Regions from separate parts of the Paenibacillus sp. JDR-2 genome, predicted to be linked through region 1. Evidence: riboswitches for the same ligand, from Rfam matches in the RefSeq annotation. Region 1 holds a riboswitch; each other region holds the start of a gene.
The links. Region 1 has a riboswitch for thiamine pyrophosphate ahead of thiC (phosphomethylpyrimidine synthase ThiC). Riboswitches for the same ligand answer to the same signal wherever they lie in the genome.
Positions count from the first base shown of each region.

Region 2: it holds a riboswitch for thiamine pyrophosphate, as region 1 does, so the genes downstream of both, PJDR2_RS17695 (ABC transporter substrate-binding protein) here and thiC (phosphomethylpyrimidine synthase ThiC) in region 1, are expected to answer to the same signal.
Region 3: it holds a riboswitch for thiamine pyrophosphate, as region 1 does, so the genes downstream of both, tenA (thiaminase II) here and thiC (phosphomethylpyrimidine synthase ThiC) in region 1, are expected to answer to the same signal.

Region 1 is NC_012914.1:843,039-853,547, reverse strand. Features, by position in the region: gene PJDR2_RS03810 (OmpL47-type beta-barrel domain-containing protein) at 1-423, shown strand, start outside; gene PJDR2_RS03805 (NAD(P)-dependent alcohol dehydrogenase) at 460-1,461, opposite strand; gene PJDR2_RS03800 (hypothetical protein) at 1,495-1,938, opposite strand; gene PJDR2_RS03795 (hypothetical protein) at 1,953-2,417, opposite strand; TPP riboswitch at 2,566-2,669, shown strand; gene thiC (phosphomethylpyrimidine synthase ThiC) at 2,972-4,735, shown strand; gene PJDR2_RS03785 (carbohydrate ABC transporter permease) at 5,060-5,938, opposite strand; gene PJDR2_RS03780 (carbohydrate ABC transporter permease) at 6,040-6,921, opposite strand; gene PJDR2_RS03775 (extracellular solute-binding protein) at 7,021-8,367, opposite strand; gene PJDR2_RS03770 (response regulator) at 8,470-9,258, opposite strand; gene PJDR2_RS03765 (sensor histidine kinase) at 9,255-10,509, opposite strand, start outside.
Region 2 is NC_012914.1:3,979,752-3,990,260, forward strand. Features, by position in the region: gene PJDR2_RS17675 (TatD family hydrolase) at 4-804, opposite strand; gene PJDR2_RS17680 (ABC transporter ATP-binding protein) at 825-1,574, opposite strand; gene PJDR2_RS17685 (ABC transporter permease) at 1,571-2,347, opposite strand; gene PJDR2_RS17690 (thiamine-binding protein) at 2,337-2,639, opposite strand; gene PJDR2_RS17695 (ABC transporter substrate-binding protein) at 2,674-3,708, opposite strand; TPP riboswitch at 3,858-3,970, opposite strand; gene PJDR2_RS17700 (glycosyltransferase) at 4,334-5,476, shown strand; gene PJDR2_RS17705 (GDP-mannose 4,6-dehydratase) at 5,534-6,487, opposite strand; gene PJDR2_RS17710 (mannose-1-phosphate guanylyltransferase) at 6,484-7,536, opposite strand; gene PJDR2_RS33230 (hypothetical protein) at 7,857-8,426, shown strand; gene PJDR2_RS17720 (GT-D fold domain-containing glycosyltransferase) at 8,484-9,506, opposite strand; gene PJDR2_RS17725 (glycosyltransferase family 2 protein) at 9,475-10,251, opposite strand; gene PJDR2_RS17730 (glycosyltransferase family 2 protein) at 10,220-10,509, opposite strand, start outside.
Region 3 is NC_012914.1:6,197,471-6,207,979, reverse strand. Features, by position in the region: gene PJDR2_RS27195 (carbohydrate ABC transporter permease) at 1-553, shown strand, start outside; gene PJDR2_RS27190 (carbohydrate ABC transporter permease) at 540-1,379, shown strand; gene PJDR2_RS27185 (MTP-1 family protein) at 1,404-2,351, shown strand; gene PJDR2_RS27180 (glycoside hydrolase family 130 protein) at 2,422-3,483, shown strand; gene PJDR2_RS27175 (ABC transporter permease subunit) at 4,148-4,960, opposite strand; gene PJDR2_RS27170 (ABC transporter ATP-binding protein) at 4,957-5,859, opposite strand; gene PJDR2_RS27165 (TetR/AcrR family transcriptional regulator) at 6,016-6,618, shown strand; gene PJDR2_RS32610 (DUF3934 domain-containing protein) at 6,691-6,861, shown strand; TPP riboswitch at 6,909-7,018, shown strand; gene tenA (thiaminase II) at 7,111-7,803, shown strand; gene PJDR2_RS27155 (ABC transporter ATP-binding protein) at 7,800-8,624, shown strand; gene PJDR2_RS27150 (ABC transporter permease) at 8,624-9,373, shown strand; gene PJDR2_RS27145 (ABC transporter substrate-binding protein) at 9,457-10,479, shown strand.

The sequences.
Region 1 (10,509 bases):
AAAGACGCTTCTCCTTCCGCCCAATCCGTTCAAACCAAAATCGCGGGCAAAGCTAACGGAACCTACACGTATACGGCGGAATTGATTAATGCGTATGGCAAAACAACCAGCAGTACGCTGGTCGTAAAAGTAACCGACGCTTCCCCGGGCAAAGCCGTCCTGTCCCATGACAACTGGGATCAAGACGGAAACTACAAATTAACGATGAATTTGTGGTGGGGTACGAATGCCACGGAATACCGCTTATACGAGAATGGCGTACTGATCGATACGCAATCGCTGAAGGATGTTACTCCCGCGGCGCAAACCGCTGTAACCGTCATTTCGGGCAAAACGCCCGGTACTTACGAATACCGCTGTGAGCTTGTGAATGCGGCAGGCGTTACCACGAGCGATACGATTACCGTTACGGTCAGGAAATAATGGCTTAAAAAACGATCGGCAAGAACCCCCATGCCTTTATGGCATGGGGGTTTCGCTTTTTATGCGGACAACCACTTTTCCTTTAAACTCCCCTTCCCCGAAGTACCGTAGAGCTTCGGCGGCATCCTGCAATCCATACAGCCGGTCAATGACGGGAGCAATCCGGCCCGCTTCCACAAGCGACTTCCATACCTGTTGATCCGCATGATTGGGCTTATGAACCAGAATAGTCATGTTCTTCTTCTCAAGCCTGCGGATCAGCGGTGCGGCGAGCAGCGTCTGGAGAAGACGAGGCATTAAACCGCCAATCATGACGTATGTGCCGCCTTTTTTTAGCGCACGCTTCACTTCGAAAACGGAACGGGTTCCCACTACATCCAGGATAAGATCGTATTGCCGGCCATTTGCGGTAAAATCCTCTTTCTTGTAATCCAGTACATGATCCGCTCCGAGGGTTAGCAGCATGTCCCGCTTGCCCGCACGGTCAACGGCGGTTACCTCCGCTTCGTGCAGCTTGGCATATTGGATGGCAAACGTACCGACACCGCCCCCTGCCCCATTGATGAGCACTTTCTGGCCCTTTTGCAAATTTCCTTTATCGCGCATTCCCTGCAGGGCAAGCACGGCGGCTTGCGGAATCGCTGCCGCTTGCTCGAAGCTCAGCCTCTCCGGCATTGGAGTCAATGCCTCCTCGCCCGCGCATACGTATTCGGCAAATCCGCCCCAGCCGCAGCCGGACAGATCGCCGAACACCTCATCGCCGGGCCGGAACCGCGAGGCGGAGGCGCCAACGGCGATGACTCTTCCGGCAATATCGGCGCCAAGAATCGGGAACCGCGGCTTGCGGAGTCCGCCAATGCGGGTTATGTACGGTTTGCCGCGGAGCAGATCCCAATCCCATGAATTGACCGAAGCGGCATGAACCTCGATCAGCACTTCATGCTCCTTCGGCACGGGGACATCCACTTCTTTGATTTGGAGAACCTCCGGAGAACCGTAAGCCTTATAGACCAGCGCTTTCATCTTGCGAGCCTTCATGTCCGTCCTCCATTTTACGCCGTTCAAATCGCATTAAAGCTTTTCCATCGCTTGGTTGATCTGCTTTAGAAGAAGCGGGTTATCTTTGTTGTACGACCAATAGGTCACGATTGCATTTTTCTTTTTCAATAAAGTTGGGTACAAATCTTTTAACTGTATTGGAGTAGGAGTACCATCTGATTTTTCTACACGGACTCTCTCCTTTTCAGAGCGGAACACATATACGAGCAAAAACTCACGATGGGCCATATCTGCAGCCGGCAAAGCTAATTCCAAAGGTACGGGTTCTTTTCCGTTGATTGCAATGGTAGGACTAGCTGCAAGCAGGTTCGCCTCATCGACCGTTAACTCACGAACTTCAAGGCCTTGCTTCTGAAGAGCTTTGCTCACGTCATCGGCAGTCAAGGCTCCTTTGCCTGCACAAGCAGACAGCAGCAGGACAAACGTAACCAGCAAGATTCCCGTTAATTGTTTCATTTCATACTCCCTATCTATATCCATCTGAAAAAGAAACCGTAGTCGACTTTTACGTTATTCCTCTTCGCCCAGTCGGCGATATCCGCGAAGCCTTTATCCTCTTCGTCCACATACCTGAAGCACATGCGGACAGGAACAATTCTCGCGCCATGAGGCTTAATCCCGATAATCGGGTGAACCGAGTCCCGCCTGATCATGATGACCTCAATCTGCTCCGCGGTGATTGTGCTTCCGCTCAGCAAAAGCGTATCCTCCTGCAAACAGAGATCAATCGGCTTCTGTACCGCCCGGTACAGAGACCAGAGCAATGCGGCAGCGCAGAAGCAGAACACCACGATACCCCATACGTACAGGATCGTATCATCGTCTTTTCCCCGCAGCGTACTAACAAGAAAGAGTGAACACAGCACCGTCATCGCAAAAATGTTTTTAACGCCCGAAGGGTTCCTAACCGCATGCTTGAATGGCTGTTTGTCCAATTCATCCAACCTCCCCTGATCAAGTACGAGATTGTATATTACTATTCAATAAACCCCCAAATCATCCTGCCTATCAGCCATAAAATGAAAGATTCCTCTTGAACGGCTGCTTGACAGACCCTTTTTTCGAGTGTACTCTTTTGACTAGGAATTCCACTAGGGGCGCCCGCAAGGGCTGAGATAAGGCGTAGCCTTGGTCCCTTTGAACCTGATCTGGGTTATGCCAGCGTAGGAAAGTGGTCTTGTGCGCGTCAGCCATATGCGATAGAAACGGGTGCGATTGTCATTCGTCCGTTTCGATTTGCACGGATTTCGACACCTCAAGCCGCTCCCGACGGGGCGGCTTTTTTTGTTGCCGGTGATCGTCCGGCCGCATCAAAAGCTGCCTTTAGGGAGCGACCGGGGGTTGCAAGCTGTGCCCTGCCGGGGCGAGCTCTGCCTATTTGTCCGTGTCTAACTGCTGAAGCTATCCCGCGTACAGTCTCATTTCCCTAAACAACGGCCTCCTAGCGGACATTCCGAACCTATCGAATGTTCTTAAGGAGGTTTTTTTGATGCCGATTTTATCAACGCCGCTACCGGGCAGCCGCAAAACGTATGTGAGAGGATCGAGGGAAGATATTCGGGTTCCCATGCGCGAAATCGTATTATCCGACAGTCGGGGAAAAGACGGACAGCCGCAGCCCAACGAGCCAGTGCGGGTGTATGACTCAAGCGGCCCGTACACGGACGAGTCCTACGAGGCCGATGTGCGTAAAGGACTCCCTGTCCTGCGCGGCGGGTGGATCAGCGACCGCGGCCACACGGAAGCTTACGACGGCCGGATCATTAAGCCGGAAGATAACGGATTTTCGGACGAGGAACGAGCAAAGAAGAATGGCGAGGAAATTTTCCCTTGCCTGAATCACCGGCCTCTTCACGCAAAACCGGGGAGAAACGTCACGCAGCTTCACTACGCCCGCAAAGGCATCGTGACTCCGGAAATGGAGTTTATTGCGATTCGCGAAGGGGTTGATCCGGAGCTGGTCCGTTCGGAAGTGGCCCGCGGGCGCGCGGTTATACCGGCCAATATCAACCATCCCGAACTCGAGCCGATGATCATCGGGAGCCGTTTCCATGTGAAGATTAACGCCAACATCGGCAATTCGGCCGTTGCGTCCTCCATTGAAGAGGAAGTCGAGAAAATGACGTGGGCAACCCGCTGGGGAGCGGATACGATTATGGACTTGTCCACGGGAAAAAACATCCATACGACACGCGAATGGATTATTCGCAACTCTTCCGTTCCCGTTGGCACGGTGCCGATTTACCAGGCGCTTGAAAAAGTGAACGGAAAAGCGGAAGACCTGAACTGGGAAGTGTTCCGCGATACGTTAATCGAACAAGCTGAACAAGGCGTCGATTATTTCACTATTCATGCCGGCGTGCTGCTGCGTTACATCCCGCTTACGGCCAAACGCGTTACCGGCATCGTTTCCCGGGGCGGCTCCATCATGGCTGCCTGGTGTCTCGCCCACCACAAGGAAAACTTCCTCTACGCCCACTTTGAAGAAATATGCGGGATTATGAAAGCCTACGACGTGTCGTTTTCGCTTGGAGACGGCCTTCGTCCAGGCTCCATTGCGGATGCTAACGACGAAGCTCAATTCGCGGAACTGAGAACGCTTGGAGAATTGACGGAAATCGCTTGGAAGCATGATGTTCAGGTGATGATCGAAGGCCCGGGCCACGTTCCCATGCATTTGATCAAAGAAAACGTCGACCTCCAAATGGAGATCTGCAAGGAAGCGCCGTTTTATACCCTGGGGCCGCTCACGACGGACATCGCACCTGGCTACGACCATATCACATCGGCGATAGGAGCAGCGATGATCGGTTGGTTCGGAACGGCGATGTTATGCTACGTAACGCCTAAAGAACATCTGGGCCTCCCCAATAAAGAAGACGTTAAAGACGGTGTCATCGCCTACAAAATAGCAGCGCATGCCGCAGACCTTGCCAAAGGACATCCAATGGCGAAACTCCGGGACGACGCCCTGTCGAAGGCAAGGTTCGAATTCCGATGGCGCGACCAGTTCCATTTGTCCCTTGATCCCGAACGGGCGATCGCCTACCATGACGAGACGCTGCCCGCCGAGGCGGCGAAAACAGCGCACTTCTGCTCGATGTGCGGACCAAAGTTCTGCAGCATGCGGATTACGCAAGACATCCGGGAATATGCGGAAGCACGCGGACTGAATAACGAAGCGGCTTTGGAAGCCGGAATGAAGGAGCAGGCGGATTCGTTCAAAATGTCCGGGAGCAAGCTATACGGCTGAAATAAAACGGTGCGTTTCCAGAGTGATTCGAAGGCGATTCGGCAACAGTAGTAGAGCTACGTTGGATTTCGTACAGCATGTCAGACTAATTTTGACCAGTTACTCGATCTACATTGGAATGGCTACAGGATAATTAGCTCATTTGGACGATTCTTGCTCATTCCGGCCCCTTATACTGGAACGAATCCAACGCAGCCTCCGGAGTCTTCCTTTGCCCCCTGATTTCATTGGCGTAAATCCAACATAGGGGTGAAAACAACAAAGGGCTGTGCCCAAGTCATTATAAATGACGATGGCACAGCCAGCCCCGTTGCTGATTTCCGTTTAACCTTTTACCGATCCGGCCGCAATACCTTCTACGATCCGGTCGCTGAGGAACAGGAACGTGATAAGGATAGGCAGGATGCTGATCATCAGCGTGGCGCCGATTGCGCCCCAGTCGGTAGTATATTGGCCGATAAAATTTTGCACGCCAACGGTCAGCGTTTTGAATTTATCCGAGCTGATAAACGTGTTGACGAAAATAAATTCGTTCCAGTTATAGATCATGTTGATGATGCCCGTTGTAGCCAGAACGGAGCTTGTCATCGGGAACACGATGCTAAAGAATACTTTATGAATGCTGGCTCCGTCAATGATAGCCGCTTCCTCGACTTCCTTCGGCAGAGCGACATAGAAGCCAAGCAGGATCATAATCGTGATCGGCATGTTAAACGCCACATAAGACAGGATGAGAGACAACGGATTGTCGATCAGATGAACCTTGTTGAACATGCTGAACAGCGGAATCAGCGTCGAGTGAACCGGAATCATCATGGCGACCATAAACAAGCCAAGAACAAGCGAGCTGAGCTTCCATTTCATGCGGGTAATCGCAAACGTCACAAGGCTGCCAAGCACAATCGTTGCGGCCGTTGCCGCTACCGTAATCCATACGCTGTTCAGGAAATACGTATCGATATTGCCTGCATTCCACACTTTGCTGTAGTTGTTCCAGTGCGGAGGCGATGGCAAAGCAAACGGCGATAGATTAAACACTTCCTGGTTGTTTTTCAAAGAGAAGAACAAGAGCCAGATGAGCGGGTAAACCTGGAACACCGCTACGGCGATGAGAACAATGTACAGTGCAGCGTAGCCGACCTTCATCCCTATTCTCGAACCGGATTTCGCTTCTCCGCCCAGTTTCATAGTTGTCGATGACATGAAGCGTACCTCCTGAAAAGAATTGTCACACAAATAGCCTAGATAAGGCTGTTTGTGATGATTCTTACTTCGTAAGCATGAGTTTAAAGAATTGTTTAAACTTAGGAATACTGGATCGTGTCTTTGCTGGCTGTTGCCTTGCGGATGATCCATGTTGCTACCAGACAGATAACAAGCAGGAAGAAGCCCACCGCGCTGCCGTAACCGAAGTCGTAAGCTTTAAACGCTTTATGGTACATGTACGACGCCATCACTTCACTGGAGCCGTTCGGACCGCCGTCCGTCATGACATAGATCAAGTCGAAGTATTTCAGGGAACCTACAACCGCCAGGACAACCGTTACTTTCACCACTTCCATAACAAGCGGGAATTTGATTCTCCAAGCGATTTGGAACGAATTCGCCCCGTCAATCTTAGCCGCTTCTTCCAAGGAAGAAGGGATGTTCTTCAATGCCGCATAGTAGATCAGAATATAGAAGCCCGCGTACTGCCACAGAATCGGAATAAACAAAGCGAACAAAACAAGATCCGTCTCTGCAAGCCAAGCGGGAGGATTTGCAACGCCAAGGGATTCCAGCAAGCTATTCATAATGCCGTTAGTAGGATGATAGATTTTGAGCCATAGCTGAGCGATAGCCACCGAGGACAGCAGCATCGGGATTAAGTAGATTTTGCGGAACAGGTTTGCTCCTTTGATTTTTGCCGCGAGCACCATTGCTACGACGAGATAAACGATAAGGCTCGCCATGGAAAATACAGCCAGCAGAAGCGAATGTCCCGCACTGCTCCAGAAAGCATGATCCTTAACCAGCGTTGCGTAATTGTCGAGGCCAACCCACTTCATAGCGCCAATACCGTTCCATTCATTCAGCCCGTAATAACCCGTAAGGACGATCGGGATATAAACAACGGCCAGAATGAGCAGAAGGGACGGCAGCACGTATAAAGCGATGACTTTCTTGTTAGATAGCACCTTATCCAATTTGGCCGACTCCTTTCTCTGTCAAAAATAAGGAGAGCCGCCTATCCGGTATTTCCGAACCCGGCCGGATAGGCCTCTCTTTATGTTTGGATGTCTGAACTAGTTGCCTTTCGCGATGGCCGCATCTTGCTCGGATGCAAATTTCTCTGGTTTAACGGCTTTGCCGAAGAGCGATTGGATCATGTTCAGATGAGTCTCAGCCGCGTTAGCCGGCAATTGAACGTCCGCGAACAAGGTAATGCTGCTTGCTTTGTTCAATTCGTTGAACAGATCGATGTACAGCTGTGGAAGCTGGATCGAAGAAGTATCGATCTTCGTAGCCGGGATAACGCCAGCGCCGGTTACGGATTGCTCGCCCCACTTCGTTACGAAGTATTGAACGAATGCTTTCGCTTCTTCTTTTACTTTGGAGTTTTCCCCTACGAATAAGCCTACGCCAGGACCGCCAACCCAGCTGTCGGCGTTGCCTTTGCCGCCTTCAACCGTCGGGAATTTAAAGAATCCGACGCTGTCGCGGAACGATTGCGGAATGTCTTCGTTGGTTGTGAAGTTCGGCAGCTCCCAAGTACCCATCAGGTACATTGCGGCATTGCCGTTCAGGAATTCGGATTTCGCTTCTTCGTTCGACAGGCCGTTAAAGCCTTTAACGAATGCGTTTGCGTCAACCAGGGATTGCACTTCGGAAGCCGCCTGTTGCAATCCGGGATCCGTAAACTTCGCTGTACCTTTAATCGCGTTTGCCACAGTCTCTTGGCCCGCAATGCGGTCGGCCAGGTACATATACCACAGGGAACCCGTCCAGCGGTCTTTGTTGCCAAGCGCGATTGGAGCTACGCCGTTGCCTTGCAATGTTTTCACAACTTGCTTGAATTGCTCGTACGTTGTTGGGATTTCAAGATTGTATTTTTTGAAAATTTCTTTGTTGTAATAGATCGGAGCGATGTTGAACTCCAGCGGCAGCGCATACGTTTTACCGTCGATCGCGTAAGCTTCCGTTGTGCCTGCCACGAATTTGCCGTTCAACTCGCCGCTCAGCAGATCGTCAACCGGCGTGAACAGCTTGCCGTCTACGTACGGCTTCAGGAAGCCCGCCGCCCACGTTACGCCCACATCAGGAAGCTGGTTGGATGCGGAGAGGACCTTCAGTTTGTTTTTGTATTGCTCGTTATCCAGTACCTCTTGCTTGATCGTCACGTTAGGATGTTCTTTTTGGTAATCGTTGATGATCTGGTTAACGATTTTGTTCTGGCCCGCTGATACGCCTTCCGGCCACAGATGCATGAAATTGATCGTTACCTTCTTGTCGGAACCGCTTTCAGAAGAGCCCCCGTTAGAAGCTGTGTTACCGTTATTTGAGCTGCTGCCGCTGTTGCTGCCGCATGCTGCCGTTACGATGGCGAGACAGAGAATAAGTCCGAGTGTCATCCATTTCGATTTCTTGAACACGTTTACAACCCCTTTTTGACTGATGTGTTTGTGTTGCTAAACAAATTGTAACAGCGCTTTCACAGCAGCATAAGGTATCGCGAGTTGGGAAAAATACTACTTTTATTGGATCGTCTCCTCCGCGTGCGAGACGTTTTTCCGGTATTGCCCTGGACTTACACCTTCATGCGAGCGGAACACTTTGACGAAATATTTGGCCGTCTGATACCCCGCTTTCTCGGCGATTTCATTGATGGATAGACGCGTATTGGTCAGTAACTCCTTGGCTCTTTGCACCCTTCGTCTTGTCAAATAATCGCTGAAGGTCAGCCCGGTCTGCTCCTTGAAGAGGACGCTGAAATAGCTTGCGTTCATATGCAGATGATCGGCAATATCCCTCATCGTAACAGGCTCATGCAGATGCTCCTCCAGATACTGAATCGCTTCCTTCACCGGCGCGCTGTATTGCGTCTCCTGTTCGGTGGTTTCCAGCAGCTTCGTATCGACAAAACGTTCCATGCGTTCAATCCGGTTCAGCTCTTCCTCCTTGCGGAACGCAAGCTCCACGGCTTCCACCAGCTTCTTCTTGTCCAGCGGCTTGAGCAAATACTCGATAACGCCAAATTGCAAAGCCTTATGGGCATAGTCGAACTGCGGATGGCCGGAAATGACGATGACGACCGGCGGATGCTGCCTGTCCCTCAGCTTCTCCACCAGTTCCAGCCCGTTAATCTCCGGCATCCGGATATCGGTAATAACCAGATTGGCTTCATTCGCCTTCAGCCATTCCAACGCTTCCACGGCACTGGACGATGTCGTGATTTCGTAGCGGCCAGCCGACCACGACTCCAGCACCTTCCGCACGCCCTCCCTTGTTCTTGGCTCATCATCTACGATCAGAATCGTCTTCATCTTGCCTCGCCCCCATGTTCAATCGGTATTTCAAAGGACATCCTTGTGCCCGTTCCCTGCTCGCTCTGAATCTGCAGGCCTTCCGTCTCTTCCCCGTAGTAAAGCCTGATTCTCCGGTCGACGTTGGAGATGCCAACCCCGGTTCCCTTTGCATCATGGACATGTCCCTGCTTCATCGCCGCATACAGCGACTGCACCTTGTCAAAGTTCATGCCCGGGCCGTTATCCGTAACGGAAATCCGGATATATCCCGGCCGTTCGGTTTTCTCTATGCCGATCACAACCGAGCCTTGTCCGATTCTCTGCTCTACCCCATGCGAGATCGCATTCTCGACAAGCGGCTGGATCAGGAGCTTCGGAATAGGAACGCCCCGGAGGCTCTCATCGCCTTCAATCGACCACTTCAGCCGGTCAATCAAGCGCATCTCCATGATTTTCAGATAACGCTCCGCATGCTCCAGCTCATCGGCTACCGTTACCCATTCGTCACCGTCCGCCCGGTTAATCACATACCGGAACAGGCCGGACATCGCTACAACGACCTGGGACAGCTCTTCTTCATCCTTGTCCTCAAGCGCCCAATACAATGCCTCCAGCGTGTTGAAAAGGAAATGCGGATTGATCTGCGCCTGCAGCGCCTTCAGCTCCGTTCTGCTCTGAATGATCTCCTTCTCGTACACCACTTCAATCAGCTCATTCAAATAGGCGACCATCTGGTTATACGTGTTGTTCAGCTCGTTAATCTCCAGCGTGGAGGACGTTACCGGTATAGGCTTCAGCGAGCCGTACTTTGCGCCTCTCATCGCCTTGATCAGATTAAGAATCGGGCTCGTAATCATGGTCGACAGGATAAAGGTCAAGATCAGGAACAACAGTACCCCAACCATAACCGATACGATGATGGCCGTGCGCAGCACCGAGACTCCTTCTGCCGCATATTCGGCCGGCGTAAGGATCAGTACCTTCCAGCCTGCCGCTGCCTCTAACTGCTTTTGAATGGGAATATACAATCGTCCATGCATGCTGATGGTCTTCCCGTCCGTCCTCTGGAGTACGTCCTGCGGAATGTCCGCCGAGAAGTTCGCCGCGATAATCTGGCCGGAGCCGTCGATCAGCCCCATCTCCTCTTTGCCGTCCGAGGATGTATTGGTATCGATAAGCTCAAAATATTTTTTGTCTATTCGGACCAATAAATACCCCGCATTGGAAAAGGACTGGTCAATTAGGCGTACGCGGCGGATCGCCGTAATC
Region 2 (10,509 bases), 3.1 Mb from region 1:
TGCTTACAAACTATAAAATTCACGCGTATTCGAAAGCAGCCGTTCCCTTACTTCCTGCTCAGGAAGCTGCTTGATCGCGGCGATATGCGCGCAAACATCATAAACCATTTGCGGCACGGTCATCCGGCCCTCGTAAGGCCCTTCAAAAGGCCACGGCCCGTCCGTCTCCACCATCATTTGCTCCAAAGGATACCGCTCTACCAGCGTCCTGATCTCTTGCTCGTAGGCCACGTCCGGCGTCACCGAAATCATATAGCCGAGGGAGATCATCCGCTTGATCGTCGCTTCATCTCCCTTAAACCAGTGGAAATGAACCTTCTTCAACTGATGACGTTCCATGATATCGCAAGCCTTGGCCCCATCCTCATATACCGCATGCAGAATAATCGGACGGCCCAATTCCGCGGCAAGCGCGGCAAACCGGTCCAGCAAATCGAGGTAAGGCGTCTCGTCAAAAGGTCTCCCTTCCTCGGCTGCAGAGGTCCGGGAATAATAAGGCAAGCCAACCTCTCCAATAGCGAACGCTTCGCCGGCTCCATGCTTCGCCTTAACCCATGCAACCAGCTCATCTTGTTCCCATGCCGTAGGAACCGGCTGTTCGGGATGATAACCGTATGCAGGAAACACCTTGCCCGGGAACAACTCGGCGAGCGATGCGTTTGTCTTGCAGGAATCCAAATGCATCGACACGGCTACAACCGCTTCGATTCCCGCTTCAAACGCCTGCTCCAGAAATGCTTGCCGATCCGCTTCCTCATAAGAATCAATATGAATATGCGCGTCAATTGCCTTTTTCGACTCCATGATGAACCAACTCCTTCAGCTTAATGAAGCAGCTCATGAATCTGTTGCTTGAGCTCGTTAAACAACGGTTCCCGCCATAATTGCGGAGAACGGGGTCTTGCGAATGGAACTTTTATTTCTTCCAAAATAACCGCCGGCGCTGATGACAATACAATGATCCGGTCAGATAGCAGCAACGCCTCTTCGATGCTATGCGTAACGAGGAGAACCGATCGTTTATTCTGCTCCCAGATGGACATCAGCCACTGCTGCATCTGCTGTCTCGTTAACGCATCAAGCGCGCCAAACGGCTCGTCAAGCAGCATTAAGGTCTGGGGGGACAGCAGAGCCCGCAGGAAAGATACGCGCTGCTGCATCCCGCCGGACAACACATGGGGATAGGAATCCGCGTACTCCGCGAGACCGATGCGTTCCAGCCATTCACGCGCCTGACGACCCGCTTCCTTACGCTCCGTGCCTGCAATCTCAAGCGCTAGCTCGATATTAGCCGACACCGAACGCCAAGGCATCAGGGAGGCCTGCTGAGGCATATACGAAATATGTCCCCGGCTCCCGGTTACTTGCTTGCCGTCAATCCAGACTTCACCGCCCGTTGGTTGTTCCAATCCGCCAATCAGCTGGAACAACGTTGTTTTTCCGCTTCCGGAGGGACCGATAATGGAGACGAATTCGTTCTCGGCAATGGTAAGCGACAGGCCGTTCAGTACGTTTTTCCGGCCTGCATCAAAGCTTTTGCGGATCCCTTTTAGTTCAAGCGCCGGAGCTGTCATGCTCCTCCCCCTCCTTTCGCCGGACGCCACCGGATGACTAGTCTTTCGATGAGAGCAACCAGACCAAATAAAGCAAGGCTCAGCGCCACGATCAGAAAGACGGATGCAAATACCCTCGCCGGCTCATAACCTTTGGATGACAGAATCATATAATGGCCTAATCCTTTGTCAGCCCCGAGCCACTCCGCAACAACGGCGCTTAGAACGGCATACGAAGCAGCGATTTTGAGGCCCGAGAATAAGTGCGTAACGGCATTGGGCAACTCGAGCCGCGTAAACAGCTGCCAATCCCCCGCTCCAATCATCCGCATATAATTGCGAAGGGTTGGATCAGTATCCTTGAAGCCATTCAACATGGCAACGGATACGGGGAAGAAACAAACGATCCAGACTAAAATAAGCTTGGGCAGAACACCGTAACCCAGCCAAATCGTAAGAATCGGGCCAATCGCGATGACCGGCACGTTCTGTGTTACGACAAGCAGCGGATAGACCGCCCTCCGGACAAATGGAATAAGATGCAGAATAGCAGCAATTATGATTCCGGCTGCTGCTCCTCCGCCAAATCCGATGAGCGCCAGCTCCACCGTTGCCCAGGCATTGTCCATTAGGCGATGCCAGACGTCAAACATCTCTTTTACGATAGAAGTCGGCGAAGGCAGCTGCCACTCGGGTACAACGCCGCTATCAACCGACAGCTGCCAACTGGCAAGGATAAAGATAACGAGAAGCAGAGAAGGCCAGACTGCGTGATACCAGCCTTTATTGCCCATCCGGATACTTCTCCAACAGCCGGCCCATGGAAGCCCCGTTAGCCGGATTGAAATAAATTTTCACCTGCGAGATAACGGACGGACAGCCCATCTCGGTCATAGCTTCATTCATGGTTTGCACGATTTCGAACAATTGCGGGAGTTCGCCCTCCATCGTTGTCTCCAGAGGCGCTACCCGGTAAGGGACACCCGATGCCTTAATAATCTCGATTGCGCGGTCCACAAACGGAATAACGCTTTCCCCGTTTGGCGTTGTTGGCAGAATTTGAATACTTACAAGCGCGTTGGCCATCATCGTCAGCTCCTCTTAATCCTATTGTTTTATCCTAAGCTTTCGGCAGGAAGTCGTTCGTGAACGCTTTATCCGCCTCCAGCTCCTTCTCCAGCAGCTTGTGCTCGAACATCCAGTGGGAATAGTTCACCCATACGTCCTTCTTCTGCACGCCCCATTGCGAAGCGTCATCCGTATATTTCGGGCTAAGCCACTTCTGGCTCGCGCGCACCAAGTCGGCGTTCAGATCCGGCTCTGCTTTGATCAGCACTTCCGCCGCATCCTCCGGATGGTCAATCGCAAATTGATAGCCCTTAGCGGCACCCGCAACAAACGCTTTAACAATCTCCGGTTTCTCGGCGATCATTTTCTCGCTAGTTTCCAGAAGCGGCGTGTAGTAATCCAGCTTGTCGCTGTAATCGGTCAAGTAAACCATATTCAGCTTCTCGCCGCGCAGCTCAGCCTCCACGCCGGTCCAGGCATAGTAGATCCAGGCAAAATCAATGTCTCGCTTCACCGCCGTAAAGAAATCCGTGTCGCCGATGCTGAGCATCTTCACTTTGGATACATCCGCGTTCTCTTCCTGCATCAGAGAGCCGATTACCGCTTCTTCTACCGGCGCGCCCCAGCCGCCGTAGGTTTTGCCCTCAAACTTTTTCGGAGAGTCGATTCCTTTGGATGCCGGCGAAGCAAAGCCCGAAGTATTATGCTGAATCACGGCAGCAACGGATACAAGCGGCACGCCGGCGATACGCGCCATAGTGAGCGACTCTTGGTAGCCGACGCCAAACTCCGCTCCGCCGGAGGCTACCATTTTATCCGCGCCGTCCTGGCCGGGCTGAATAATCTCAACATCAAGGCCTTGCTCCTTGAAATAACCTTTATCCCGTGCCACGTACAATCCGGTATGATTCGTGTTAGGCGTCCAATCCAGAACGACCTTTACTTTGGTCAACGGCTTGTCCGCTCCGTTACCGGCTGACACATTCTCCGTATTCTTGTTGTTGTTCGAGCCGCATGCGGCCAGCAGCACAACTACCGCCAGCATGGCTGCAGAAATACCGAACCTTCTCTTTGCACCTGTTCCCATCTTTCTGTCTCTCCCTCTCTCTTCTTGACTATGACGTTCGCTATTATGGCCGGACTACCATCTGAAAATAAAAAAAGCCCTCCGAGATCCGGAGAGCCATACATTTCGTCAGCTTTATTAAAGGTCTGCACGCTTCCTTACAATAGAAGGCATACCTTAATAACAATTCCTACGCTGGCATTATCCAGATCAGGTATAAGGGTCGGAATTTTCTTCGGAATTCCCTCTCAGCTAGCCTCAACCAGCTCCCCGGTGCTATTCACTTACGTCAGTAAACTTTATTATACCCTTTCTGCCCAAAAAAGCCAGCTTCGTTTTAAATAAGTCATCTATCTAAAGTTAGACATACGCCGATTTTTGCGCTTGGTGGGTTGTTGTCCTTATAGCCGTGTGACCGGCATGAATAGTATGTAGTCGAGTGCATATCCGCTAATATCGAGAGGATTGAACCGGGGTGAAAAGACGACACAAGAGAGGCAAGAAGCCAAAACGGCCGAACGCATCGAAGTCTAGAAGACGCAAATCAGGAGGCCGTACCCGATCATACGGAAGACGAACCGCTAAGCGGCAATCCAAGCGAAAACAACGCCGGCTCTCCAATAAGCGCAGCTCCGGGCGGTCTGCCGTGGAGCTGGCAAAGCTTCAATCCGACGCCTCAACCCGGGAACCAGGCGTAAATATTATCGGCTTTGTTCATGCCGAGATGGGGATCGGGGAATCCTCGAGGCTAGCGGCAAAAGCGATTGATACGGCGGCCATACCGTTTGGACTCCTTAATTTCCCGCTTGCCGTAGCCTCGAGAATGTCGGATTACAGCTGGTCGCATAAGTTGCTGGATAAAGCCCGGTACAACACCAATATCTTTCATATGAATGCCGACTTTATGCGTCCTGCCCGCGAGCATTTCGGTAACGAATTGTTTAACAGCCGTTACAACATCGGGTATTGGCATTGGGAGCTGCCGGAGTTTCCGGAAGAGCATGTGGAAGGCTTCAGCCATGTCAATGAGGTATGGGTGTGCAGCAAATTTGTAGCCGAGTCCGTCTCCAAACGGGCATCCGTTCCCGTTATTACTATTCCGCACTGTATCCAAGTACAAGTCGCGCCGAATATTAACCGCTCATCCTTTGGGCTGCCGGACAACCGGTTTTTGTTTCTAATGATGTACGACGTTCAGAGCTCTACCTTGCGCAAAAATCCCCGGGCGGTAATTGAAGCCTTCAAGCTGGCCTTCGACAAAAACGATCAGCGCGTTGGACTTGTCCTTAAAGTAAATAATGCGGACTTCCGCCCGAATGAGCTTGCCGAGCTGAAGAAGCTGATTGCCGAACGGAGCAATATGCATTTAATTGATAAAGTGTTGTCCCGACACGAAGTGAACGCCCTGCTGCAGTGCACGGACAGCTATGTTTCCCTTCACCGTGCCGAGGGTTTTGGGCTTGGTCTCGCGGAAGCGATGTATTTGGGTAAACCGGTCATAGCGACGAACTGGTCCGGCAACACGGAGTTTATGAACGCTTCAAATTCCTGTCCCGTATCCTACCAGCTCGTTAATATCGGGCAGGACTGGGGACCTTACAAGAGTCATCAGATCTGGGCAGAGCCTAACATCCGTCATGCCGCGGAATACATGCAGCGTCTCGTGTCCGATGCGCGCTGGCGGGAATCCATTGCGGCAAGCGGCATGAGGACGATTCACAACGATTTTTCCCCTGCCGTTATTGGCCAACGGATCAAGAACAGGTTAAAAGAGCTGCGTCTGATTTAAAAACACAAGGCCTGCCCGGTATAGCGAGATTGATCTCCCCTACCGGACCAGGCCTTATTAAGCCAACTCATTGCGCCAATAATTCAATAAATCCTTCATTGTCTGCTCAAACGGAATTTCCGGCTTCCATCCGGTCTGCTCATAAAACTTGCCATAATCCCCTACAAGCACCTTTACGTCGGATGGCCGAAGCCTTGTTTTGTCTTCCTCAATCGTAATATCGACGGTACTATAGCTGAGCAGGATTTGAATCACTTCGCGGATCTCATGGCACTGACCGGATGCGATATTATAGATTTCTCCTGCTTCGCAATAGTCCATCGCCATCCGGTAGGCTCTAACTACATCGCGCACATCCGTGAAATCCCGTTTAGCCTCCAGATTCCCCACATACAGGACCGGCGGCTTTAGTCCTTTCTCGATCTCCGCAATTTGCTTGGCGAAATTCGAACTGACGAACTGCTCTCCTCTGCGGGGACCATGATGGTTAAAGGTCCGCGTTCTGATAATGTGTTGTCCATAGGTTTTGAAATATTGGTAGCCCAGGTAGTCTTGAGCGATCTTGCTCACCGCGTACGGACTTATCGGGCGAAGCGGATTGGTCTCTTTAACCGGCACCTCGTTTTCTTCCACGTGCCCGTATTCCTCACTGGAGCAGGCAATTAGCACTTTGGAGGCTAAACCAAGCTTTCTTACTGCTTCCTGCAGATGAACCTGCCCAATAATATTGTTCGTCATGGTCTCGGCAGGCGATTCCCATGACAGCGGTACAAAGCTTTGCGCCGCCAAATGAAAAATCAAGTCCGGCCGAATGCTCGCCATCATATGCTCAACCGCCTGAGGATCCATCAGCTCGCACTCATACAGGCGCATATCCGGCAGCAGATGGCGAATATGGCGCAGCGAACTGTGACTCCTCATGGTTCCTGTCACTTCAATCCCCTCGCCGAGCAGATGCTCGGCAAGATGACTGCCTACAAAACCGGTTATCCCTGTAATCAGTGCTTTCATCCCTGCCGGCCTTCTTGATCGGCAGTAAGCGCGGCGATCGCATGCTTGACATTTTGTTCGTCCGATTTGCGGCAAATAAGAAGGCCTTCTTCAGTCGATACAATAATCAAATCCTCAATGCCGATAGCAACAACCTGCTGCTGTTCCGAATAGATAATCGTGTTGCGCGTCGCAAACGGGAAGATTTGACCGAGCAGCAAATTTCCGTCGCCATCCGTATGGAATATCCTCTCAAGCGAGGTCCATGCGCCAACATCATCCCAAATAAATTCAATAGGGATCGTATAGAGACGCTCCAGCTTTTCTACCAGGGCATAATCGATAGAAAGCTTCTGCAAACGGGCATACGACTGCCTGAACTCTTCATCCTTCTGATCAAAGATGGACCACATCTGCGGTTGATACTTCATCATGTATCCGGCGATCGTAGATGGCTTCCATATAAAAATACCGCTGTTCCAATACATATTCGGAAGCTCTATCAACTTCTCGGCTTTTTCCTTGGTTGGTTTCTCGATGAAGGCTTTAACCTCTTTGATGCGTTCTCCAAACTTATCTGCATGATCCGCCGATTCTACCGTTTCAATATAACCGTAACCCGTTTCGGCTCTTGTGGGGACTATGCCAAGCGTAACGACAACCCCATCCGTCTTGGCCGCCTGTTCCGCCGCGCGCAGCGCCTCCATCAACTCCTCTGTATCCGGAATGTATTGATCGGAAGGTGCCGTTACCAGCACGTCATCCAGCTCCAGCTTCATGAAATAACTGGCTGTCAATGCGATGCAAGGCGCTGTGTCTCTCTGATCAGGTTCTATAATGATACGATTTTCTCCCAGCTCGGGAAGCTGTTCCTTCACGATCGGCAAATAGTTTGCGCTGACCGCGACATACACCTTTTCTTCGGGCAGACAGGAACGGAACCTCGCGTAGGTTTGCTGCAGCATTGTTGTCTCTTCTGAAGCTAATGTCAGAAACTGCTTCGGCTTGGCAACCGTGCTTCTTGGCCAAAAACGTGTTCCCTTGCCTCCTGCCATAATTACAGCGATCATTGAATTTCACCTCGAAACGGTAAATCTCCTACTATTAAAACCTCTCTTCTAGTCAAGCCGGAGCTCCTTCCTTAACCGGTGCCGGATTGATAAATTACATATCTTCAACTTATGCTTTAATAGAGTAATCCTAATGGACGAATAGCCAAAAGGGACGGAAATCAGGCAGATGACTCCGCCCAACTATCGCTTTCAAGCATAAACGGCCATACTTTGACCTAATCTATCAAAAATAGACGATCGTTCACGGCAAATACCGTCTTCTCTATGAATCTCTCAACATATGATTAAGTATATCAACTGAAAGGAGAGGATTAGATATGGGAGAAACAGGTTTGACAGGTCTGACTGGTCTGACTGGAGCCACTGGCCCTACCGGCCCTACGGGTCTTACAGGTCCTACTGGACCAACAGGTCCTACAGGCGCTACCGGCCCTGCTGGTCCAGGTGCTGGGGTATATGGAGCTAACGGAGGAGTCTTCCCTCTTGGCGCAATCGGGATCATCGGAACAGTAATTCCGCCGGTTGAAATTCTTGCCGTTCCCGTTACGGTTAGTTCTGCAGCAGCCAATAAAGTAAAAATTGACGGAGTTGTTGACGTAGCGATTTCCGGTACGATCCTTGGCGTATTGCTTAACCCATCGATTACCGTGGATCTGCTCCGCGACGGTGTTGTTGTAGCTTCGGTCACAAGCACAACTTTCGCAACGGTAGCTCTTGCTGCAGTTCTTGATCTTGAAGTAGTGATTCCTATCACTTACTACGACACGCTGACTGTCGGCGCGCATGAATACACGCTTGAAGTAGCTGTTAACTCGATCTCGATAGCGATTACAGGTGCTGCTGCTTCTGTTCAATATTCCTCGCTTGCAGCTTCGCTCGGCGTCTAACCAAACCCAAACAGCCTTTTCGCTTCATACGAAAAGGCTGTTCCTCTACATAGGCGCTTAAAGAGGGGCTTCACCCTTAATGAGAGCATTGGCAAGATGACCAAAGTCGATCGCTACCTTGCCGGTTACGCGGGCAAGCTCTTCGGTAATCAATACGGCAGCGATTCCTGCGGAAACCAGAGCAATGTCAAAATCATACTGTCTGGCCAACGTCACTACTCTGGCGGCATCCCTGGCACCGTTAACCGGCGCTACGACGCCCGCAACGGATAAACCGCGATTGGCAAGAACGGCAGATAGCGGTTCCGCCATATTGCCGATAAGAAGAACACGCTTGTTCTGAAGGATCGGCAGAAGGCAGCCTGCCGTGCATAAACTGTAATTAATAAGGGAATCGGTCCATTGCCGCTCCCGCAATGATAACCCATAAGCTTGAAAAACCGGCGAAACAAGCAGCTGATAATTCGGCATTCTGGTTCTTGGTATACCAACAATATCGGCGCCGGTAACCGCCACGGCCAGGCGGTTGCGAATATCCAGATCCGGCACCTTTACTCCCGCATATTCCAGAAATTTGCCCTCGCGTCTTACTTGATCTACCGGCATAACGATTTCTTGAGCCATGGTAAGCAGCTCTCCGTCCCCGAGCCTGACGATAGATAACGGCCGCTTCTCCTCCATGGCATAAAGAATCGCATCTCTGACCTGTTCCGGGGGCATTAGCGGAATAGCGTGCTCCATATGCATGCTTACTCCCGTTGCTATGATTTGCTGCAGAGAAAGCTCCGGAAAAATCATGTTTGGCGGCAGCAGCTGGTCAACGATTTCTTCTCCGCCCGCATATTTCCCCTCTTGGTACCCTTTGTCATAGCCCTCATGATAGCTGGCATGTTGACCAGTCTCCGCCATGCTTCCTTCCGATTTAGCTTCATGAACCGCCTCCGGAGGACTTGCTTCGCCTTGCTCTGCCGGATTCCGGATGAATTTGGGCGGAGCATGGAGTGAACGTCGTCGTTGCTTGTTGATCAGCTTCTTGCGTTTCCGCGGTTTACCCTTTTTGCGAGGCGTCCGAATGCGCATGACGTTCCCCCTTGCTGTTCTCATCGTGTAATTCTAGCGGGTCAATTCCCCATTTCTCCATAAACAGCCGCCGGTTTCGATCAACAAGCTCCTCAAGAGCTTCTCCGGCATAACCGCCGAAGGAAGCACTGCCATGATGATAGACGAAAGCATCCTTCGCGACAGCAACCCGGTACCCAGCGCGATAAGCCCGGTAACAGTAGTCATCATCCTCGTAATGACCCGGCGAGAACCGTTCATCGAGTTGACCGATCTTCTGCATCAGGCTGCGGGAAAACAACATACAAAAGCCGATGATTCGGTTTACGAATTCGCGTTGCCCATTCTCATCGATTTTTAAGCGCGCGGCGAATTCATCATAACGGCCAGTCATTGTGATCTGCTGCCTGCCGCTCGCATAGTTAGTCATTGGTCCAACCAGCCCGATAGAAGGATCCGAATCAAGCGCGTTGTGCATCCTTCTCAGCCATTCGGACGTGACCAGGACATCATTATTAAGCAGAAGCAGCCGGTCGCCTCTCGCCAGCCTCATCCCCCAATTGCAGGCAGCCGGAAACCCCGTATTCGCCGGCAAGGAAATGGCAATAATCCGCTGCTGCTTCAAGTAATCCAATGTACCGTCGGTTGAGCCGTTATCAATGACAATTAGCTCATAGGGATCCTTCGTATGGTTCCGTATCGTTCCTATGGTCTCCCGCAGAAGGGAGACCGCGTTACAAGTCGGGATGATGATGCTTGTTAACACCTTTCACACGCTCCCTTTTGCGCAAATGATCGGTATATTTCAGACGCGGGCTTTCCTCCCGCATCGCCCAGCCAAGCGCTTCCAAATGATCCCCCATAATCAGCTTCGAGATCGGATTGTTCACGCCAACATTATCCTTCCGGTGCCTGTTTCTCTTAAACACATTGATGCAGCCGCCAATTCCGATACGCAAACCCCTCTGCAAAGCGATTGCTTGCGCTTTGGGCGGAACAGCCAAATTGGCGAAGCCTATCACCT
Region 3 (10,509 bases), 1.8 Mb from region 1:
GCCTTACCTGAGTTCCGGCGTCGTTAGCGCTCTGATCGTAAAAGGCTTGCTTTCCTATACGAGCCCCGTAAACGTCTCTTTGCGCGGCATCGGGCTGGATATCAACTGGCTTGGTTCACCGTTCTCGGCGCTTTGCGTGGTAGGCGCGATTCTTGCATGGAAATTTACGGGCTATTACGCGCTTATTATTACTTCAGGCCTTGAAAGCATAGATAAGGAAGTGTATGAGGCAGCTGCGATTGACGGCGTGAAGGACAGCCAGCGTTTCTGGCGCATTACGCTTCCGCTGCTCTATCCTTCGCTGTATACGACGCTTATTCTGGCGTTTGGCGTTACCTTTGGCATTTTCACGGAGGTGTATCAGCTGACTGGCGGCGGACCGGGACATGCGACGAACACCTGGCAGATGGAAATTTTCAAGCAGGCGTTCCAGAACATGCAGGTTGGTTACGCATCCGCGGTAGCGCTGCTGGCTTCGGTGGCGACGTTTATTTCGATCTTCGTTATCCGCAAAATTCTGGAGATGTGGGGGAAGCGCAATGGTTGGGTCTAAAAAGCACAGCGGTACGAGAAGAGCTGTTCGATACGGAATCGCGGCCGTGCTCCTGCTCATTATGGTGTATCCATACCTGTATATGGTGCTCAGCTCCTTCGCGGATTGGACGCAGATCGACAAGCAGCTCTTTCCTACCCGATTTACGACCAAGTCGTACGATTGGCTCTTCAATGGCGGCGAGACCGGTATTACACGGCCTTGGATAAACGCCTTTTTTAACAGTATCTTCGTCTCGATCGCTTCAACGGCGCTTATGATGTTCTTCGGCATCATGGTTGCTTACGCGCTGTCGAAGCTGAATTTCTTCGGCCGGAACGCGATCAATAACTTTGTTCTGTTTCATATGTTCTTCCCGGCTATCATTCTGCTCGTGCCGTCGTTTCTGATTATTCAGCGTGTGGGCTTGTACGATACGTATTTGGGGCTTATCATCCCGAAGGCCGTCAGTTTATGGGCGATTTTTATGTACACGAACTTCTTCAAGGCGGTGCCGACAGTCTTCATCGAAGCGGCCAAGCTGGACGGAGCGTCCGATCTGAAAATCATGTTCCGAATCATGCTGCCGATGTCGAAATCGATCACGACCGTCATCTTCCTGTTCCTGCTTATGGAACGGTGGACGGAGCTGCTATGGGATATGATTGCGGTCAAGAGCGACTCCATGCTGACGCTGAACGTGTTATTGTCCCAGATGTTTGGGCCGTATGGGTCTTATCCGGGTCCTCTGTACGCGGCTTCAACCATCCTGACGCTGCCGATTATCGTGATGTTCCTGATATTCAGCAAGAAGTTCCAAGAAGGCATGCAGTTCAGCCTGAAATAACATCAACATTGGGGGAAACGAACCATGACCGTTCAAGAACCAATTGCCCGCAGGCCGCTGGCCTGCACCGAGCTTCTCGAAGCCTACCGTGCCTCCGGAGCCCGGGCTGACAGCCCGTCGCGTATCGTCTTCGAAGGCGTAGGCGATAAAGACGTATACAATATCGCCGCTCCAATCCAAGATGGCGGGCTCTATATCATTCCGGGACGCGTGGAATCGAGGGACAGCGAGCATTCCGACGTCGTCTTCTTCTCCGAGCAAGGCGGCAAGTGGCTTCCCGTAGAAGACGCTCCCGTGCTGGCGCTTCAGGATCCGTTCCATTGCCGAATTGGCGGGGAACTGGTGCTTGGAGGCGTCGAGATCTATCCGCATCCGGAACGGGAGGACGCGCTTATGTGGCGTACGGTCTTTTACCGCGGCAGCGGCATTCGCGATTTGAAGCCCTTCTTCAAAGGACCTGACGGAATGAAGGATATCCGTCTTGTCGAGCTTCAAAGCGGCAGCATTGGGGTCTTCACCCGCCCGCAGGGCGAGAAGGGAGGCCGCGGCAAAATCGGTTTTGCGCGGGTTGCTTCGCTGGATGCCCTGACGACGAATGTTATCGACGACGCGCCGCTCCTTGAAGGGCAATTCGCGGAAGGCGAATGGGGCGGTGCCAATGAAGCTCATTTGCTGAACGACGGCCGAATCGGCGTGCTTGGCCATACGGCCTGCTTCGACGAAGCCGGAGACCGTCATTATTATCCGATGGCCTTCGTATTTGATCCGGGGAATGCTTCTTTTACCGATATGAAGATGATCGCCGAGCGCAACCGGTTCCTGCCTGGACCGTCCAAGCGGCCGGACCTGCAGGATGTTGTCTTTAGCGGCGGCCTGGTGAGACGGGAGGACGGCAGCGCCTTGTTGTATGCCGGTATCAGCGATGCCGATGCGCAGATGTTGACCATCAACGACCCTTTTGCCGGTTTGTAATTTCGGTTAATCATAATTACCCGGCCGAATAAGGCCGGTCAAGCAATGAACGAAAGAAAGGACTCATCTTATGAACATCTATAGATATGAACAGAATCCATTGGTTACGCCCGCGGACGTTAAACCGCACCGTCCCGATTTTGAAGTTATCGGCGCGTTTAACGCCGGAATCGCGGAATATAACGGGGAGGTTATCATGCTGCTCCGCGTTGCTGAACGGCCTATCAGCCCGGACCCGAATGTCGTGCTGGCGCCGGTCTATAACGTGGAACGGGGCGAGCTGGACTTGTTCCCGGTCCGCTTGGACGACGAGGATTACGATTTCTCCGATCCGCGCGTTATCGTACGGAAGGAGCATGCGCCGTCGTTTGAATACCTGACTTCCTTGTCTTACCTTCGTATTGCGCGAAGCAAAGACGGCCGGCATTTTACCATCAACGATAAGCCGTTTGTGTATCCGTCCCAATCGCTTGAGACGTTTGGGATCGAGGACCCCCGCATTACGCAGATCGGGGATACCTATTATATTTACTTCTCGGCGGTTTCGCCGGTTGGCATCGGTGAATCGCTTGTGTCGACGAAGGATTTCGAGAGCGTGACTCATCACGGGATGATCTTTGGTCCGGATAACAAAGACGTGCTGATCTTCCCGGAACGCGTGAACGGCAAGTATTACGCGCTGCACCGTCCAACGACAAAGAGCTGCGGACGTCCGGAGATGTGGATTGCGGAGTCCGACAACCTGCTCTACTGGGGCAATCACCGCCACTTAATCGGGCTGCGCGATGGCATGTGGGACAGCGGCCGTCTTGGCGGCGGCGCTGTGCCGATCAAGACGGACAAAGGCTGGCTTGAGCTGTACCATGGCGCGACCAAAGATAACCGCTATTGCATGGGCGCGGTGCTGCTGGACCTGAACGACCCGTCCAAGGTTATTGCCCGTTCCGGCAAGCCGGTTATGGAGCCGGAGGCCGACTATGAGCAGAATGGCTTCTTCGGCGGAGTAGTGTTCTCTTGCGGCGCGCTGGTAGACGGCGATCGTATCCGTATGTATTACGGAGCTGCCGATACGTCCATGGCTTGCGCCGAGCTTAGCCTAAGCGAGATTCTGGATAGTCTGGAAGCTGTATAAACCTAATGAAAAAGCCGTCCCTTCTGTGCCTTTGGGCAGCAGGGACGGCTTTTTTTGTACGGCGTTGGGATAAGACCCTGGCAGGGTCTTATCGGGCGAAATCCGAGTAATATTGGTGATCGTAAGACCCTGGCAGGGTCTTATTTGCATAGGTAAGTCGGGGATGTGCATGTTGCTGGCGTGCGGCGTTGGGATAAGACCCTGGCAGGGTCTTAACGTGCGAAGTCCGAGTAATATTGGTGATCATAAGACCCCGCGAGGGTCTTATTTGCTTAGGTTTAGTGGGATACCGACGGTGTTAAGGGTGAGGTGGCTTAAGGTGTGTTAGAGAGCTAACCAGATAAGATCCCTAAGGGGCCTTAAGCGGCTCCGTAAGGTGAAAATTGAAGTCCTTAAGGTCCCTTAGTGACCTTAAGGATTAACGTTATGCTTGAAATGGCAAATAAAACGCCAATGTTTGTACACTTAAGATCCCTCAGGGACCTTAAGCTGACTTGCAATGACAAAAAGAAAGCCGTTAAGGTCCTTTAGGGACCTTAACGGCGCAATTGACGGAAGGCACGTGAGTACCCGACGGGGTTGAGTGCCGCAGGCGAGGTGGCCGGATGCGTCCCCGCTGACTAGCTCCGCATCTTGCCACGCCGCCGCGGGCCACCGGTTCCCGTCATAGCGGAAGATCCCTCTTACTGAAGGAGATAATACCAGCAGCGAAGCAGGCAAGGCCAATCGCCAGCAGCATCAGCGAGGAGAGCAGCGGATCGCCGCTGCCGGCGGCTATATCGCTTGGCCGGTACAGCGCGAAGATCGAGATGTACCGGAGCCATTCCACGCTGTCGCTGATTTTGCCAAGCATATCGAGCGCGAACATGCCGATAACGATAAATCCGGAGGTGCCAAGCGCCTTTTTCTCATCGTTCATTATGGAAGAGATCAGGAAGCTAATGCCGCTGGCCGCGATAAACAGCATCCAAGCAACAGCGTTCATCTCCAAGTAACGGGCTCCGTTGAATTCGAACTTATTTCCGATTAACCATACGTAGCCGAGGAGTCCGGCACCTGTTGTGACAAGCATAATAATCAGAAGCCCCGTGGACAGCACGCCTGCCTGGGTTAAGGCAACCTGCCGGCGGGTCGTTGGCGTAGACAACAGATAAGACATCGATCCCTGATCCACCATGCGGGCCATAAGACCGGTCGACAGCATGATGCTGAAGATCGAGAGCAGAAGCGGGAGGATAAGTCCGTAATATTCGCCGGAAATAAAAGCCTCCATGCTGCCAAAGCCGCCTTGGATATTAAAGGCGCTAACAACCCCTTCCGGCATCGATTTAATCAATTCATTTAAAGCCCCCGTATTGTCGGCAATGCCGGGATACAGCCAGAACATAAGCAAAATGTAGAAGGCTGAGCCAAACGCATAATTGCTCATGCCTTTCAGGTGTATCTTCATCATTTGCTTGAAAAGCGGGAAGTTCATAACGCCGCCGCCCCCTTGTCCATGTTCCGGTCGTAGTACTGCATAAAGACGTCCTCGAGATTTTGCGCCGTAATATCCAGGCTGCGCACCTTATATTTCGCGGCTTCATGAATCAGCTCGTTATAATTCCCCTGCACGGCAACGGTAACCCGTCTTCCGTCACGGGATTCCACCGGCACGCGGCCGCTCTGCGCGAAAGCCTCGGCATCCTCCGGATGCTCGAACACGATCGCAACCAGCTTCCGCTGCATCGACTGCAGCTCGTGAATATTGTTGGTGGCGACGATAACGCCGTCCTTTATAATCGCGGCGCGGTCGCAGGTCCGCTCAATTTCCGGAAAGCTGTGGGAGGACATGAGGAAGGTGGTGCCGCGGGCTTTCTCCTCAAGCACAAGCTCGATGAACAACTGCTGCATTAGCGGATCCAAGCCGGAAGTCGGCTCATCCAGAATGATCAGCTCCGGTCTATGCATAAAAGCCGCAACGATGCCGACCTTTTGCTTCATCCCTTTGGACATTTTGCGGATCGGGGTGGAGACGTCGAACTGAAGCCGTTCGATCAGCTCCTTGCGCCGCGCCGCGCTGTCCACCCGTTGCATGCGGGCCAGAAACGCTAGAAACTCCTTGCCCGTCATTCCTTCGATAAAAGCGATCTCCCCCGGCAAATAGCCGACCAGCCTCTGTACGGTCCCTTGCTGCTTCCATGTATCCAGTCCTTTAATCGACGCGCTACCGCGGTCGGGCTTCATGAAGCCCATAATATGGCGGATCGTTGTGGATTTCCCGGCGCCGTTAGGACCAAGAAAGCCAAATACCTCTCCTTGCTTCACGGTAAAGGACACATCGGTAATCCCTTTGCCGCCCGGAAAAAGCTTCGTTAAACCGTCTACGACCAGCATGCTGACCGCACCTTCTTTCGAAAAGTTATGAAATATTAATATCTCTATATTTCATCATTATGATAGGCTCGGCTAAAAGAGAAGTCAATGGGGTTATGAAATATTTATGTGCTATAATTTCATTAGTTCATACTTATTGGAGAGCCGGAGGGTAACATGAACGGATTTGAAAAAAGAGCCGAGCAGCTTAAAGCAAAGATCAGGGACGCGGTCCTCGCGATGCTTCAGGGCTGTGAGCCTAAATATATCCGCATTGCCGACATCGCTGCCGAAGCAGGGGTGTCGCAGGTGACGATCTATAACTATTTTGGCAGCAAAGAGATTCTCATTCGGGAAGCCTTCAAGCATTACGTTACGGAGCATGTTGACGATTTCGAAATGTTCATGAGCCGCGGTCCAACGTTTCAGCAGTTCGTGGAATACGTGGTTAAGGCCGATACAGAAGCATTCCGCCGCTTCACTCCGGAATTCATTCAGCAGATGATGAGCGGCGATCCGGCGTTTGCGGATTATATCGACGAGGTGACGCAGCGGAGAGCTATGCCGCTTATGCATGCTTTTATCGAGGAGTGCAAGCAGCGGGGGCAAATCTCGGACAAGGTATCGACGCAGATGATCCTGACTTACGTGAACATGTTTGTCGCGCAATCCCAAAAGCTGCTGGAAGAGGCGCAGCAAAGCGGGAAAGGCGAGCAATTCTTCGAGGAATTTCTCCACTTGTTCTTTTACGGCGTTTGCGGGATTGAGCCGGAGGCTTAAGCTTAAACATTGCTATTACCGCCCTGCTATTGGTACAATACACCGTATTAGAGGACAAGGGAGCTGTACAGATTGGTTAAAGCAAAAAAGAGCGGCATCGGACAAGGAACCGGCAAGAAGGGCTGGAGCCGTTGGGATAAGGCCGAAAAGAAGAAGAGCGCGAAGCGTGTATTCAGCAAAGGGCCTAAGGCTGGCGCGGAGAAGAAGGAAACGGCTGAAGGCAAGGGCGGAGCCGGCGAATAATAGGTTATTGCCTAATATTCACAGATCCGTTATAGTGAGTGTAATTGCATAATGCGTGCGGGTGCTGGATAAAGTCCGGCTGAGATAGGCAACTTGTTTGCCTGACCGTTAATCTGAACCAGGTAATGCTGGCGTAGAGAACCGATCGAATTACAGCCATTCGTATATTCGCGGATGGTTTTTTCTGTTGTTCTAGCGCCCCCTCGTTAGTTACCTATGGTTACTAAAGCAAAGGAGTGGCAGAAAGCAATGCAAACGAAAACGATAAAAACCGGGGAATTCACCGGGAGATTGTACGAGAGCTCGAAGGGGATCTGGGAACAGAGTCACCGTCATCCTTTTCTCGAGGAGCTGAAGGCAGGGACACTGGATCCCGCGAAGTTTATCTTTTACCTCAAGCAAGACTACGTCTACTTAATCGATTATGCCAAAATGTTCGCTTACGGCAGCATTAAGGCTAACGACCTCCATACGATGGGGAAATTCTCCGAGCTATGCCATTCCGTTCTGAACGTGGAAATGGGACTGCACCGGCAATACGCCGAGCGATTCGGCGTGACAACGGAAGAGCTGGAGAGAACGGAACCATCACCTACCACAATCGCTTATACCAAATATCTGCTTGACGTTGCCGCGCATGGCTCAATCGCCGAGGTTGCGGCGGCTGTACTTCCTTGCATGTGGAGCTACCGGGAGATTGGCGTCCTGTTCGCTGAAGCGCCCGGCGCGCTTGATCATCCTCTCTACCGGGACTGGATTTTGATGTACAGCTCCGAGGAGTTTGGCGAGCTGACCAACTGGTGCATCGGCATCATGGATGAACTGGCGGAAGCTTTGCCGGAGCCGGAGCTGGCGAAGCTCGAGCAGCATTTCATCATGGCTTCCAAGCTTGAATATATGTTCTGGGATATGGCCTACCGAGAGGAAGAGTGGCCGGTGTGAACAAGCAGCAGATTACCGTAAAGAGGGCTCGGGAAGAGGGCTTAACGGTTTCGGCGGGCTTGACTGTTAAAGGGCTGACATACCGGTTTGAAGGCGAGGAGCCGCTCTTCGACGGACTTGATCTGGAAGTGCCCAAGGGGCAATTCGTCAGTATCGTAGCTGCAAGCGGCATGGGCAAAACAACCCTGTTCCGTCTGCTCGCCGGTCTTCTCCAGCCCGAATCCGGAACGATTGCGGCAGCGGGTGCCGTTCCCGGTCAGCGAAGCACCATCGGCTATATGCCGCAGCGAGACTGCCTGATGCCTTGGCGCACGGTGCAGGATAACGCAGCTGTCGGCCTCGAGCTTGCCGGCATGCCTAAGCGCGAAGCAAGGCGTAGGGTGCTCGAGATGCTGCCTGAGCTTGGGCTGGCGGGTACGGAATCGAAATATCCGCATGAGCTGTCGGGCGGTATGCGTCAGCGGGTGTCGTTCCTCCGCTCCTTGCTTGCCGGCGGAGAGCTGATGCTCCTTGATGAACCGTTCAGCGCACTGGATGCGATGACGCGGATCAGCATGCAGCAATGGCTGCTGCAGGTGTGGGAGAAGCATCGGAAGACGATCCTGTTCATCACGCATGATATCGACGAGGCTTTGTTGCTCTCGGATCAGGTGCTTGTTGCGGCGTCGAGACCAATTACGCAACTTGAGCCGCTTGCGGTTGACTTGCCGCGTCCGCGAACCTATGAGACAACGCTTGATGAACGTTTTGCCAATTTGAAGCGCCTGCTACTCCGGCAGCTTGGCCGGATCACTTCCAATCAGGAAGGAGGCGCGGGCTGATGAAGCTGTTTAAGGATAAGCTTCCAATCCTTCTGTTTATCCTGCTGCTGGCCGGATGCTGGGAGCTTGGGACTCGCGTATTTGATGTTCCGGCTTATATCATTCCTCGGCTGTCGGATGTTTTTGCCGCGCTTCTAAATCACGCAGCGCTGCTGGGCAAGCATTTTGCCCTGACGCTATGGGAGGCTCTGCTTGGTCTGGCTTTCTCGGTCGTGTTTGGCGTGTTGTCCGCCATTTGGATTGACAGCTCCAGCCTTGCGCGCAAGACGATTTATCCGTTGATCGTAGCTTCGCAGACGATTCCGATTATCGCGTTGTCGCCCATTATGGTCATGTGGTTTGGCTATGAGATCGGAAGCAAAATCTCGGTTGTTATTCTGTTCACCTTCTTCCCGGTTGCGGTCAATACGGCGGACGGATTCCGCGTGGCGGACCGCGAGATCGGGGAGCTGCTCCGTTCAATGGGAGCGGGCAAAGCGCAGCTGTTTCTGAAATGGAAGATTCCTTCCGCGCTGCCATCCTTCTTCACCGGACTAAAAATGGCTGCCGCCATCAGTGTCGGCGGGGCCACGCTTGGCGAATGGCTGGGCGGAGAGTCCGGGCTTGGCGTCTATACGAAACGGGCAGCGAATATGCTGCGCGGCGATGATGTGTTCGCCGGCGTGCTCCTCTTGTCGCTGATGGGAATTGCATTGTTTATTGCCGCGCAAATCATAGAGAGACTGGTGCTTGGGCACAGGCGTGTTTAGAACATGCTTGAGTAGCGAGAATCGCCAGTATGGCTGGAGTCAGATCTATTAAAGGTAATTCTTTTTAGGGAGAGATCATTCTTATGTTCAGGACTAATAATCGATTCATGAAATCAGGTTTAGCTTTAGGATTGGTATTTGCTTTATTGCTGACGGCGTGCTCTTCTAAGAAGGACGACAGCAAAGAGGCCGGCTCAGCTGCACGGCAAACAGAGGAGTTAACGGTGCTGCTGGACTGGTATCCGAATGCGGTGCATACGTTTTTGTACGCGGCGGAGGAACAAGGGTATTTTGAAGAAGAAGGGCTTAAGGTCAAGCTCCAGACGCCTGCCGATACGAACGACGCGCTGAAGCTGGTCGCTACGGGCAAAGCCGATCTGGCGCTTAGCTACCAGACTCAGATAGCCGTTGCCCGCTCGGAGGATATTCCGGTCGTATCGGTTGGTGCGATTGTCCGCCATCCGCTTAATCAGCTTTTTGTATCGGAAGGGGCGGGGATTAAAACCCCGAAGGACCTGGAAGGCAAAAAAATCGGCTATCCTTCCTTACCGCTGGATGAAGCTATGGTTAATACGATGGTGAAGGCGGATGGGGGCGATCCGTCGAAATTAAATTATGTCGATATCGGCTGGGATCTGATTCCGGCGATGACAACAAACCGCGTCGATGGCATTATCGGCGGCTATATCAATCACGAGAAGCTGCTGCTCGAGAAGGAAGGCGAGAAGCTGATTTCGTTTAACCCGGCGGATTACGGCGTTCCGGATTATTACGAGCTGGTGCTTACGGCAAGCGAGAAAGAGCTCGGCAGCAAAGGCGGTGCCATTAAACGGTTCCTCGCCGCTGCAGCGAAAGGCCAGGAATATACCGCAAGCCATCCGGATGAAGCGCTGAAGCTGCTGCTGGATAAGCAAAGCACCGACTTCCCGCTGGATGCGGATATCGAGAAGCAAAGCTTAAGCATATTGCTGCCGCTGATGGATGCGGGCGAAGAGCCTTTTGCCAGCCAATCCGAGGAGTCCTGGAATAACATTATTAATTGGCTGACGGAGCATGGTCAGATCAAGAAGCCGGTGAAGGCGGCGGATGCTTTCCGCAACTTGTAGGCAATATTGGTTGATGCTTTCGAAGCAAGA